One region of the Salinivibrio sp. IB872 genome, then DNA from elsewhere that is predicted to be linked to it. Evidence: predicted binding sites of a transcription regulator. Region 1 holds the regulator's gene; each other region holds the start of a gene.
What was found. The regulator MetJ, encoded in region 1, represses methionine synthesis genes. The targets are predictions, from matches to a motif close to TTAGACNTNTANANGTCTAA.

Region 2: metH (methionine synthase) is a predicted target of MetJ. The motif match lies at 2,876-2,895, and genes of this name have one in related genera.
Region 3: BZJ18_RS05715 (MetQ/NlpA family ABC transporter substrate-binding protein) is a predicted target of MetJ. The motif match lies at 2,731-2,750, and genes of this name have one in related genera.

Annotation. Positions count from the first base shown of each region.
Region 1 covers NZ_MUFO01000002.1:162,841-167,848, reverse strand. The annotation lists gene BZJ18_RS01765 (bifunctional aspartate kinase/homoserine dehydrogenase II) at 47-2,488, opposite strand; gene metB (cystathionine gamma-synthase) at 2,558-3,715, opposite strand; gene metJ (met regulon transcriptional regulator MetJ) at 3,888-4,205, shown strand; gene BZJ18_RS01750 (malic enzyme-like NAD(P)-binding protein) at 4,320-5,008, opposite strand, start outside.
Region 2 covers NZ_MUFO01000051.1:14,291-18,235, reverse strand. The annotation lists tRNA gene BZJ18_RS15060 (tRNA-Thr) at 95-170, shown strand; rRNA gene rrf (5S ribosomal RNA) at 178-293, shown strand; gene metA (homoserine O-acetyltransferase MetA) at 479-1,426, shown strand; gene BZJ18_RS15045 (cation:proton antiporter) at 1,472-2,764, opposite strand; gene metH (methionine synthase) at 2,946-3,945, shown strand, end outside.
Region 3 covers NZ_MUFO01000008.1:84,708-89,715, reverse strand. The annotation lists gene BZJ18_RS05725 (GNAT family N-acetyltransferase) at 1-409, opposite strand, end outside; gene BZJ18_RS05720 (multidrug effflux MFS transporter) at 406-1,620, opposite strand; gene BZJ18_RS05715 (MetQ/NlpA family ABC transporter substrate-binding protein) at 1,905-2,702, opposite strand; gene BZJ18_RS05710 (LON peptidase substrate-binding domain-containing protein) at 2,862-3,431, shown strand; gene BZJ18_RS05705 (sigma-70 family RNA polymerase sigma factor) at 3,496-4,131, shown strand; gene BZJ18_RS05700 (ChrR family anti-sigma-E factor) at 4,124-4,810, shown strand.

The sequences.
Region 1 (5,008 bases):
ACGCATCATTGAGCAGCCTAGTAAACGTGGGATACAAATGCGCCAGCTAGTGGAGACGTCCAATCAAACGGTTAAGATCGGATTGAATCGCGCCTGCAGTGACATCACGCCCCGCGCCAGGGCCACGAATGACTAATGGGTTTTCGCGATACCATTGGCTTTCAATCGCAAATACATTGTCACACGGCAGCAGATGCGCCAGCGGGTGTTCAACCGGCAGGGTTTCTAAACTGACTTGCGCTTTACCTTGGCCGTCTAAACGCGCCACATAACGTAGCACCGAGCGGTCTCGTTGTGCTTTCATTAAACGTTCATGCAGCACCTCATCCATTTGGCTGGCGTTATCTAAAAAACCGTCCAAAGAAAGTGCTTGCAGCGTCTCAGGCACTAACGACTCCACTTTCACTTGCTCCGGCTCTAACGCCATACCGGCCTCACGCGCTAATATCACCAGCTTGCGCACCACATCCGCGCCGGAGAGATCTTCACGCGGATCAGGCTCGGTTAATCCTTGCTGCCAAGCCTGCTCAAGCAACACGCTAAACGGAATCTCGCCGCTAAATTGTAAAAATAGCCACGAGAGTGTGCCAGAGAAAATGCCGGATAAGGCTAGGATCTGATCGCCACTTTCCTGTAAATCTTGCACCGCGTAGTTAATCGGCAACCCTGCCCCGACGGTCGCGTTGTAAAGCCAATGCCGTCCGGTTTTGGCAAAGGCCTGCTGAATAGCATGATATTGCTCTGCCGGTGCCGCTCCCGCTTCTTTATTCGCCGAGATCAAATGAAAGCCATGTTCGGCAAGACGTGGATACAAATACGCGAGTGATGCACTGGCAGTGACGTCCAGCACAATCACATCGTCATAGGGATGATTGAGCAGGCGGGTAAGCCACTCGTCATCAAAATAGGGCTCGCTTTTTTCATCGAATCCGTCTAACACACGGCTAGGATCGATACTGGCAAAATCCAGCCATTGGTTGCGACTATCCACCACAGAGATCAATGAGACCCCTTTACCATGGCGCTTCTCCAACGCTGTTTTTTGCTCGGCAAAGAGGCTGAGCCAGCGGGTACCAATGTTGCCTTTTCCCACTAACACCAAACCGATGCGCCGCTGAGCCTGAAACAGGGCATCGTGCATCCCCGCCACCAAGGCTTGGGTCTGCATTTGACGCAAAATCGCAACCAAGCTAAGCCCAGACGCCGACTCACTCATAAACTCGACAGGGTGTGCTTTCAGCTGTTGGTAAAAGCCGTGGCAATGGACGGGGTTATTGACCACACCGGCCCCCACCGCCGCCACCATGCTAAAGCCCTCACGCAAACGCAATTCCGCAGACAAGCCCGCGTCCTGAATCTGTGCCATCACGGTATCGATCACTTCTGCACTGAATGCCAATTGAATGCGATGCTGGTCATCACGGTAATCGACAGCCAGAGGTTGCAGCTTGAGCTGAGTCAGGGTGCGGCTTAGCTCCTGCTTAAACGCCTGAAAGTCGAGGCCGCGTGCGACATCAAACTGCAACAGGCAGACATCATCTAGCGCCGTAATGATCTTTGCGCCACGCCCAGTGGCGAGCACACGTTCGATACGGGTTGAGCCACTGTCAGGTGCATGGGTACAACGTAAGGTAAGATCGGTGGCACTTTGCGCCACCGGCTGTAAGGTGCGGCTATGGAGCACAGGGGCAGCAAGACGTGCCAGCTCAGCCGCCTCATCCAATCGAATCAAAGGTAATAAACAGGCATTATCGACATGACGCGGGTCGGCACTGTACACCCCAGCCACGTCACTCCAAATCGTCACCCGACTCACCCCGGCCAAGGCGCCCAAAATGGTTGCCGAGTAGTCGGAGCCATTGCGGCCAAGCAGCACGGTTTCTCCCGCTTGGTTTTGTGCCATAAAGCCCGTGATCACCACTTGGGTGTGGGCATATTGGGATAACTGGTTGTTCAGCAATGGCCATGACGCTCCCCGATCAACTTCTGGCTGCGCTGCTCGCTCTGCACGTAGACACAGACGTGAGTCCAACATCACAGCGGGTTGCTGGTGCTGGCTGAGCAAGCTCGCCAGTAAGCGGGCCGACCATACCTCGCCAAACCCTTGAATACGCGCCTTATCTGCGTCAGTCAGCGCGCCCTCACCCAAGGTCGCAATCGTGGCGATGTCAGCATACAAGGCATCGACAAGGCGCTGCTTGTCTTCACCATCAATAAGATTTTCAATTAAATCTTGCTGAAAGCCGCGCAAGGTCTGTAGCGTTTCATGGGCGAGGCGACCGTCTTTGTTGAGCTGAGCCAGATAAGCAATTAATTGGTTGGTGGTTTTGCCTGCCGCGGAGACCACAATCAAATCTTGGCGGCCCGCGTGGGCGGTCAATACATCGACAACCCGACGATAGCAGGCGGGCGACGCTAAGCTGCTGCCGCCAAATTTATGAAGTTGTCGTTGTGCTTCAGGGGACGTCTCCGTCAATTGCGCATGCATGACAAGGTCTCTCTTTGTCTAACCAAATATCAGGGTAAAGCAAGGAACAGCGCCGTAACGTTGTTCAGGTTACGCGGCCAATGCCGCAAAAGCGTGGGCCAAATCAGCGATGAGATCATCCGCATCTTCCAATCCGATTGAAAAGCGCAGCAAGGTCGGTGCGATACCCGCTTCCGCTTGCGCCGCATCACTCATCGCCCGATGTGTCATGGAGCCTGGGTGTGTGACCAAGCTTTCTACACCGCCTAACGACTCTGCTAAAGCAAATAGCGAAAGGCCTGCGATAAAGCGCGCCACCCCGTCACTGTCGGTATCCAATTCCAAGCTCAGCATACTACCAAAGCCTGATTGCTGACGGGCAGCAATTTCGTGACCCGGATGGGTCGTGAGTCCCGGATAATAGAGTTGGCGCACAGCAGGAACCGTTTGCAAATAGGCGAGTACCGCTTGCGTGTTTTGCTGGTGTTGTTTAACCCGTGCGCCTAAGGTACGCAACCCTCGCAATGTCATATAACTGTCAAACGCGTTGCCCGTGGCTCCTATACAGTTGCCCCACCACGCTAAGGTTTCGGCAAGTTCACTGGTTGCTGCAATAACCGCGCCACCGACAATATCAGAATGCCCATTAATAAATTTGGTGGTCGAATGCACCACCATGTCGGCCCCTAGCGCAAGTGGTTGCTGTAAGGCGGGAGATAAAAAAGTGTTGTCGACCACCACCCAAGCACCGACTTGATGCGCTTGTTGGCAAATATCGGCAATATCGACCACGCGCAGCAGGGGGTTAGATGGGGTTTCCACCAGCACCAACGTCGGTGATTCTGCCAAGGCGCTCGCCAAGGCGTCTGGATCGGATTGGTCGACAAATTTAACCTGCCAAATTCCCTGCTTGGCTCGGGACTCAAGCAAGCGATACGTGCCACCATAACAGTCATGCGGGGCCACAATTTTGTCACCCGCATTCAATAGCGATAACACCAAATTAATCGCGGCCATCCCGCAGTTGGTTACCACGGCTCCCGCGCCGCCTTCTAAGTCAGTCAATGCTTGCTCTAGCTGGGCGCGGGTCGGATTCCCTCCGCGTGCATAGTCATAGGTGGGCACATCCCCCAACGCGGGAAAGCGATAATTGGTCGAGAGATATAAAGGGGGAACCACCGCATGATGTTGCATGTCGGTGCCAATGCCAGTTCTTACAGCGATGGTGTCAGTTTTTTTTCGGGTCATGGTTCATCCTTGCGATGTGGTGCGCGAGCCAGCGTTGTTATCCTCACCTTACCCTGCACTTTTTGAGACGTCAACACTTCTAGACGTCTATACAGCTTTGCATGTGGCGGTTAATATAGCTAGAATCTCCGCAGCATCATTCTGGGTATTCAATAATCAAGATAGGTGAGACATGGCGCAGTGGAACGGCGATTACATTAATCCGTATGCCGAGCATGGTAAGAAAAAGGAGCAGGTGAAAAAAATCACCGTTTCTATCCCACTTAAAGTTTTAAAAATTCTCACTGACGAGCGGACACGCCGTCAGGTTAATAACCTGCGTCACGCGACCAACAGTGAGCTGCTGTGTGAAGCATTTTTGCATGCTTATACCGGCCAGCCATTGCCAACCGATGACGATATTCGCAAAGACAAGCCTGACAGCATTCCCGCTGAAGCGCGTCAGATCATGAAAGAACTAGGTATCGAGTTCGACGATAGCGAATACTAAAAAAACCCGCCGATTGGCGGGTTTTTTGTCATCATCGGTGCTCGGCACAACCTTTTCAGGTTTTATGAGAGCACGTTTTTCCTAACGCTCACGCATTATGCCTTGTCGAGCATGTTACGCCTTGTCGAGCATATAGTTGTCTGGCATCTCGATACGGGCGACGCCAGTTTCAACCGCTGCAAGTGCCACCGCGCGAGCCACGCGTGGCAATAAGCGTGCATCCATTGGCTTAGGAATAATGTAGCCTGGGCCAAAATGCAGCGCATCAACACCTGCCGCGTCCAATACCGATTGTGGGACAGGCTCTTTCGCCAAACCACGGATCGCCTCAACGGCCGCCAGTTTCATTGCATCATTAATTTCACTGGCACGCACATCCAACGCTCCACGGAAAATAAACGGGAAGCAGAGTACGTTGTTGACTTGGTTTGGATAATCCGAGCGCCCTGTTCCCATGATCAAATCATCACGGACTTGATGCGCGACCTCTGGATTAATTTCAGGGTCTGGGTTCGAGCAGGCAAAAACAACCGGCTTATCGGCCATCAGTTTTAGTGCCTCTGGCGAGAGCAAGTCTGGCCCTGACACACCCACAAACAAATCAGCACCCTCAATCACATCTTCGAGGGTACGTTTGTCGGTATTGTTGGCAAACAATTGCTTGTACTTATTGATGTCGTCACGACGGGTGTGGATCACGCCTTTGCGATCCAGCATGTAGATTTTTTCGCGTTGCGCGCCACATTTGATCAATAGCTCCATGCAGGCAACAGCCGCTGCACCAGCACCAAGGCACACAATGG
Region 2 (3,945 bases), on a different contig from region 1:
TGCTTTCTTGTTTTCAGATTTTTGAAAAATCTGAAGGCAAAAACGAATTTAATCATCAAAGCAGATATGTGTAAGACTTTGATGAAGTGTTTTCGCTGATATAGCTCAGTTGGTAGAGCGCACCCTTGGTAAGGGTGAGGTCGGCAGTTCAAATCTGCCTATCAGCACCAGTATTTTCTTGGCGGCCATAGCGTAACGGCACCACCTGAACCCATGCCGAACTCAGAAGTGAAACGTTGCTGCGCCGATGGTAGTGTGGGGTCTCCCCATGTGAGAGTAGGTCACTGCCAAGAGTTATTTTTAAGCCCTCCGCATTCGCGGAGGGCTTTTTCGTTTTTACGTATTGTCCTTCCATACCGATTCCTTTCTATCCTCAATAGAGTATTGTTTTATCCTGCGTGATTATTGCTTGAGCTCCATAATGGGCTGCGTTATGTTATTAGATATCTGGACGTCTAAACATCTCTAGGAGGCAGTGATGCCGATTAAAATTCCGGACCAACTTCCCGCGACCAATATTCTGCGGCGTGAAAATATCTTTGTGATGACAGAAACGCGTGCGGTAAGCCAAAACATCCGTCCGCTGAAAGTCCTGCTTCTAAACCTGATGCCAAAGAAAATCGAGACAGAAACGCAATTTATGCGCCTGCTCTCTAATAGCCCTTTGCAAGTGGATGTTGAGCTTTTACGGATAGACAACCGACCAAGCAAGAACACGCCGACTGAACATCTTGATACCTTCTATCGCCAGTTTGAGGCTGTGCGGGGGCGTAACTTTGATGGTTTGATTGTGACAGGCGCGCCTCTCGGCTTAGTGCAATTTGAGGACGTGATTTACTGGGAGCATTTACAGGATGTGATGAATTGGGCACACCAACATGTCACCTCCACACTCTATATCTGTTGGGCTGCGCAAGCAGGATTAAAGCTACTTTACGATTTGCCTAAGAAAACCCGCAAAGAAAAGCTATCAGGTGTTTATCGCCATCAGGTAAATAGGGAGTTATCTAAGCATCCGCTATTACGCGGCTTTGATGATAGCTTCTTAGCGCCTCATTCACGTTATGCAGACTTTTCTCCCCATTATTTGGATGAACATACCGATCTGGATATCTTAGCCACCTCTAATGAGGCGGGTACGTATCTGGCCGCGACCAAAGATAAGCGCAATGTGTTTGTCACTGGGCATCCTGAGTATGATGCGCATACCTTGCATGATGAGTATCACCGTGATTTAGAGGAGGGGATGGAGCCGGTGATCCCCATTAACTATTACCCGGATGACGATCCTTCTCAGCCACCGTATGTGAGTTGGCGCAGTCACGGGCATCTACTGTTTGCGAATTGGCTGAACTATTGTGTCTATCAGCAAACCCCCTTCGATTTGGATACATTTTCAGCGTCTAACTTTACGCTTGATGAATAAAAAAGGCGCCATCTGGCGCCTTTATGATAGACAAAGGAGCGGAGTTCATTGAAGGCGCTTGTCCATCTCGTCTTGAGCTGCGTTTGCTTTATCAACCATGCCGGTCATGGTTGAGCCTTGTACCAAAATAGAAAACACCACCACCGCGTAAGTCATCACCAAAATCAGCTCTCTGACATCGATTTGTTTTTCTGGGACCACAATAATGCCAGCTGGTACCGCCATGGCCATGGCCAAGGCGAGGCCTCCACGCAATCCTCCCCATGTGAGAATGCGCACAGCCCACGGGTTATATTCGCGAAAGCATCGGAAACCGAGATAGCAGGCTTTGACACTCAAATAGCGAGCCGCTAGCACTAAAGGCACGACACAACCCATTACAATCCAGTCCTCTTCATGAAAGGTGATTTGCAACAAGCTTAAGCCGATGAGCAAGAACAGTAAGCTGTTAAGAAATTCATCGACCAGTTCCCAGAAATGGTCGAGGTGATCTTCACTTTCTTTGGAAAAGCCAATAAAGCGGGTCCAGTTACCGATCATGATCCCGGAGACGACCATTGCCAGTGGTCCGGAAACATGCAGCATATCGGCGAGCACATAGCCAGCACTGGGAATGGCTAAAGTGAGCAACAGCTCCATGGAGTGATCGTTAGTGGCACAAATCAAACGGTGAAAGGCATAGCCTAAAACTAGGCCGTAACATATGCCGCCAATCGCTTCTTGCGCAAACAGCGACAGGGTGCCCGCCAAAGTTGGGTTTTGATGTCCGAATGCGAGGGTGAAAATAGTCACAAACACCACCAAGCCAAAACCATCGTTAAACAACGACTCGCCTTCGATTTGGGTGGTAATACGCATGGGGGCATGTAATTTTTTGACAATCGCAAGCACGGCAATGGGGTCCGTGGGTGAGATCAGGGCGCCGAAAAGTAAGCAGTAAATATAATCAAATTGTACCCCAATCAGTTGGAACACGCCCCACACACCAGATCCCACTAAAAACACGGAGAGCAGCGTCGCACCGAGTGCAAGAGTGGTGATTTCCCATTTTTGGTCTGAAAACGAAGGCAGTTTGACGCCCAGCCCTCCAGCAAAAAGTAGAAAGCCAAGCACACCCTCAAGGAGAAACTCCTCAAAATGAATATCCCCTAAAGTTTGCGCGGCAATCGCCTTTAGAGGCAGGGCTTGATACTGACCGGCAATCACTATCCCTAAAGACAGTAAAAGTGCACCCGCCGTGATTGCGATGGTGGTTTGGACGCGGCTAATTTTACTGTTAATAAACGCGATGATAATGGCGGCAGCGGCCATAAAGCTGAGGATAGCGTAGGTTGACATACATCATTCCTGATACGGCTAGGGAGTGGAAAAAAGAGTTACAAAATATTAATAGAAATCGCTTCCAAAACGAACAGCAGATTTGAAATAGATCAATATTAATTCATTTAAATAGACGTCTAGATTTCCATTTTCGCTGTGGTAGGATGAAATTATCGCAATGAGGAAGATGATAAGCGTAATGAGTATGGACCGACTGACACAGCAACTGCGCGAACGTATTTTGGTAATCGATGGTGGTATGGGCACCATGATTCAGGGGCTAGGGCTCAATGAGGCCGATTATCGTGGCGCGCGTTTTAAAGATTGGCACTGTGATGTAAAAGGTAACAATGACCTTCTGGTGCTGACTCAACCCGATAAAATCGCTGCCCTACATAGTGATTATCTGGCTGCAGGCGCGGACATTATTGAAACCAATACCTTTAACGCCACCCAAATCGCGATGGCCGATTACGACATGCAAGCGCTGAGTGCGGAAATCAACTTAGCGGCCGCTCGGCTTGCGCGTGAGGTTGCTGATACGTGGACGGCGAAAACGCCAACTAAACCCCGCTTTGTCGCGGGTGTGTTAGGGCCCACTAACCGAACGTGTTCGATCTCACCGGATGTGAATGACCCGGGCTTTCGCAATGTCAGTTTTGATCAGTTAGTCGACGTGTATGCTGAGTCTACCGAAGCCCTCATTGAGGGCGGTGTAGATATCATCATGTTGGAGACCATCTTTGATACCTTGAATGCCAAAGCCTGTGCGTTTGCGGTGGAGAAGGTCTTTGATGCTCGTGGTTTGCGCCTGCCCATTATGATCTCCGGCACCATCACTGATGCATCTGGGCGTACCTTATCCGGACAAACCACCGCCGCTTTTTATCACTCCTTGCGTCATGTTGAGCCACTGTCTTTTGGCTTGAACTGTGCGCTCGGGCCGGCGGAATTGCGCCAGTACGTCAAAGAGCTGAGCGACATTTGCGAGGGCTTTGTCTCTGTCCACCCTAACGCGGGCTTGCCCAACGCCTTTGGCGAATATGATCTCTCTCCTGAACAGATGGCGACACACATTGATGAGTGGGCGGCATCTGGCTTTATCAACTTGGTCGGTGGCTGTTGCGGGACCACCCCCGAACATATTCAAGCGATCAGTGATGTTGTTGCGACGCATCCTCCTCGCCCCTTGCCGGCCC
Region 3 (5,008 bases), on a different contig from region 1:
CTGTCGCATTAATGGTTCGCGCACCACCATGATGGATGGCAAAATCAGCGACAGCCTGCAAAGACTCAGTCCCATAACCACGCCCGTGATAAGGCGGCAACAGTAAATAGCCGACTTCCGCGACACCCTGCTCAAGCAAAAAGCCGGTGACGCCGACTGGCGTTTGTGTCGCCGTCTCTACGATGACCAAACACAGCCAGTGCTTAGCGTCAGGAGACCAGGGTGTGAGCCGTTGCTCAAACCGGGCTTCAATGTCACCCAGTGGCATAGGATCAAAACATTGCGCAATCACGGCATTGTCCGTGTGTAAGCGGTGGAACAACGGCCAGTCCGCTTTGATCATTGGCCGCATGCTCAGGCGTGGTGTTGTCAGCGGAAACAGGCCTTTTTCGAACCGTGACTTTGTCATGATGCCTCACTCGGGGTACTGGCGGCGTTAACTTTCGGGGCCGCAAACCCGCGAAAGATATTATGAACAGAAAGCAGCGCAAACACGCCCACCACCACACCAAGGTGCCAGGCTTCGCTAACGCCCAAACTCAATAACGCCATACTCATCAACGCGGAAATAATCATCTGTCCACCACCGGAGAGCGCAGCGACGGTGCCGGCTTGGTTAGAGTAAGGTTGCATCACCTGAGACTGGGCGCACGGCAGCGCAATCCCGTTACCAAACACCATAAAGAACTGCCCTATCATCAGCAGTAACGGATCCATCGGCGTCAACCATAACCAAACCGCAGAGATGAGCTGCATCACGGGTGCCATTAGTAGCATACGCTTGGTACCCAAACGCGGCCGAATGCGCGAAACCAGCGCACTACCCAGCAATAAGCCACATGTTGGTATAAGCGCCCACAACGCATATTGATCCGAGGTCATCCCGATGCGCTCTTGCATTAAAAATGGCATCAGCGACACCGTGGTGATCACCAAGGTAAAGTTAAGCCAACTAATACTGGCGAAATAGAGAAAGTATGGCGTTCTTAGTAGTGCGCCATAGCGACCGAGGATCACCTTCACATTAGGCAACGGCGAACGAGCGAGCATGCTTTCTTTGAACAAGAAAAACAACACGCACCACACCAAGCTGGTGTACACCATTAGCAAAATAAAGATCGCCAGCCAGCCTAGATTGTGGTTAACGAACCCACCAATCACAGGAGCCACAATAGGCGTAAATGAGGCGACCATGATTAGATATGACATGGCTTGCGGAAGCTGATCCCCCGAATAAGAGTCACGGGTAAAGGCACGTGAGAGTACAGCACAGCAACCGGTGCCCATCCCTTGAATGCAGCGGCCAATGACCAAACCGGTGAAACTGGCGCTAAAGCTCACCATCACGGTTAAGCCAATCAAGGAAAGTAATACGCCGGCTAATAACACACGACGACGGCCAAGCGCATCTGAGATAGGCCCATAGATAAACTGTGATGGCCCAAAGCCGAGTAGGTAAGCAGAGATCAGCAGTTGGACATCATCCATACTGAGGTTAAAGTCTCGGGCTATCCACGGCAAAGACGGGAACACCAATCCCATACTGAACTGCCCAATGCTGACGGTTAAGCATGCCAGCAATACGGGCGACCAATTAAATGGACGAGTAGCCGATTGCATCCAATTTCCTGTGCATTTGCGTCGAGGGAAGAAAGGCAAGTGTCAAGCCAGTACGCGGCATAAATCACACTTTGATTGGCATAGTAACGCAATAAGCAACTGAGTGGTAACAAAAATTTAAAATTCGCTCGCGTTGGGTTGGATGGAGGAAAGCGCGGCTAACGACAAAGATCGCATGTCAGCAAGACTGGCAACATGGCACAAATAAAAGGCATGCGATGGATCCAAAAAGCCCGATACGGTTTCACGAATCGGGCATCTTAACTATTGAGCGCGACGCGCATTTAAAAAGCGGGTTCAATCGTGCCTTTAAATGTCTTTTCAAGAAAGTCACGGGTTTGTTGGGACTGAAATAGCGCCACCAAACGTTGTAGGTCGGGGTTGTCTTTATCTTCTTCGCGGGCGGCCACAACCATCACCGCCAAGGGAGCATTTTTCGACTCCAAGAAAATACCTTGCTCACTCGGGCTTAATCCCGATGACATCACATAGTTCATGGTGATCGCCGCCGCATCGACATCCTGTAAGCTGCGTGGCAGTTGTGCCGCCTCAACCTCAACAAATTCGAGTTGTTTAGGATTGGCGATGATATCTTGCAAAGTAGCTTTAAAGCCGACACTGTCGGCTAAGGTAATTAACCCCGCCTCTTGCAGCAATAACAATGCGCGCCCCGCGTTGGTAGGATCGTTGGGGATCGCAATTTGTGCGCCATTCGGCAGCGCATCAACATGCTCAACGCGATCAGAGTAAATCCCCATCCGCATCAAAATGGAACGTCCCATCGATACCAACTGGCTACCGTTGTTTTGGTTGTAGTTATCCAAAAACGGCTGATGTTGGTAACTGTTTAGATCTAAGCTGCCATCCGCCAAGCCAGCATTGGGGGAAATATAGTCGGAAAATTCGACCACCTCGACCGCAATCCCCTCAGCTTTTGCTTGCTCAGCAACCGCTTCAACCACCTGTGCATGCGGCCCCACTGTGGCACCAACTTTGATCACCTTATCTTGTGATTCTGAACAGCCAACCAGCGTGAGCGTGAGTCCGAGTATGAGAATAAAAGAAGCACGTAGAGATTTCATCAATCGGTAATCCTTTCCGAAAAGCCATTTAGACATCTATACTGCCAAATAGGAAGAAGATGTCAATCATTGTTTATGCGATTCTCTGGACGCTTGATCGCTTGTCGCTAAGGGCGCGTATTAGTCAGCATGTTCAATCGATTATCAGGAGGCGCGGATATGACCAAGCTGTTTCCTTTGCCCCTCTTTTTGTTACCGGGTGGCAGAGCAAAACTACGTATTTTTGAACCCCGCTATTTACGGTTGGTACGCGAATGTACCGCCAACGGAGAAGGGTTTGTCCTTGCAATGATGCAAGGTCAGCGACTTTATAAATACGGTACTTCGGTCGATATCGTTGATTTCGAGACGCTTCCCGATGGATTACTGGGCATAACCATTGCGGGCCGACAACGGGTGGAAATTATGACAACCGAACAAGCGCCCGACAAATTGTGGTTGGGTGAAATACGTACCCTGCATGATTGGCCACACGATGATTATGTCGATAATACGGACGATGAGGTGCAAGCGCGCATTGCCACCAACCTCAAGCACATATTTGCTGCTCATCCTGATCACGCCGAGCAGTATGAACAGCCTCATTTCGAGGATGTCACCTGGGCGTGTCAGCGTTGGTTAGAGATTCTGCCCCTCACGAGTGCGCAAAAACAATGGTTTATCGCACAAGACTCTGCCGATGAGGCCAAGCAATTCATTCACCAACTGCTTGAAGAACACGTCGAGTGATCCAAATGATTTGTGGTGCGTATTGGGGTGTCAGATGGACGGCACTGACAGATAGGACTCAACTATGACTGCGCCTCAAACCATGTATACTGAAGTTTCAACCTCGAGACGGAATACACGTACCACAATGACTGACGTGACGAAGGAAGAGTTGTCGGAGCTATTATCACGTGTTGCGGAACAGCGAGATCGTGTTGCTTTTGAACGTTTGTTTCGCTTTTTTGGCCCGAAGATCCGGTCTTATGGGACCAAACATCTGCGCGCGGACGGACAGGCGATGGAGCTAGTCCAAGAAACCATGTTGGTGGTGTGGCGAAAGGCTCATCTTTACAACTCAGAGAAAGGTGCGGCAACCACCTGGGTGTTTACCATCATGCGTAATCTCAGTTTTGATATGCTCCGTAAGGTGCAATCGAACCGCGAAGACAATTTTAGTGACGAGATTTGGCCGATACTGGAATCCGGTCAACAAGACAATGAAACCGACTCAGGTGCTCAGCACATGATGGATCAGGAACTATTATCCTTCATTGATGAATTACCTGAAGTACAACAACAGGTGGTGCGTGGTGTGTACTTAAAGCAACTCACCCACCAAGAGCTATCGGACCAACTTAATGTTCCACTAGGGACCGTGAAGTCGCGTTTGCGACTCGGGCTCGAGAAGCTGCGCAATCATCTGGAGGTCAACAATGATTAAATATCATCCTTCTTCCGAACTGCTTGATGCCTTTGCAGCCGGCCAATTACCGACATCCATGGCGATTGCTCTCTCTGCACACGTTGAATTATGTCAACAATGCCGTGAGCATGTGAGTGCGAAAGAAGAAGCGCTAGCATTAGCTGCGTTTGAAGAGGCTGAGACCGATCACGAGTTCGCGGCAGGCACTCTGCCTTGGGACGATGATCTTGAAGCGGATATGATGAGTGCGATTTTTGACGCCCCGGAACAAGGCGAGGCATCACGCATTCAAGTCGCTCGCTCTGACGAGATTCGGATTGGGGACAAAACCTACACACTACCACGCGCACTCCAGCGTTTTAGTGATTCGAATTGGCTGTCATTCGGCAAGGTGCAACGCGCAAGGCTGAATCTTGAAGAAGGCGCCACGCGTGCGAGTTTCTTACATATCGACGAAGGCGGCTCGGTTCCAGCCCATACACACAAAGGCTATGAGCTGACGCTGTTACTCGATGGCACCTTTGAAGATGAAAGCGGACAATATTCGCCGGGTGACTTTATTTTGTTGGATAGTCGACATCATCACACCCCCTCCACCAAAGACGGGTGTCTGTGTTACACGGTCGCGAATGCGCCACTGCACTTCACTCAGGGTGTGAGTAAGCTACTTAATACCGTGGGTCATGCGATTTACTAAAAATCCTTGTGCTAGTTGTTATCCTATCTTTGGCGGCGTAAGCCGCCTTTTTTTATGCTAATCAGAGCAATAAAGACGTGTAAATACTCGGCACATTAAAACGATTTCCTCATATCTAGCGCCCTAATAACAGAATAATTACACTAAAGAAACTTTCATTTAATACCAACTGACTGACAGAATCCCACCTAACTAGTG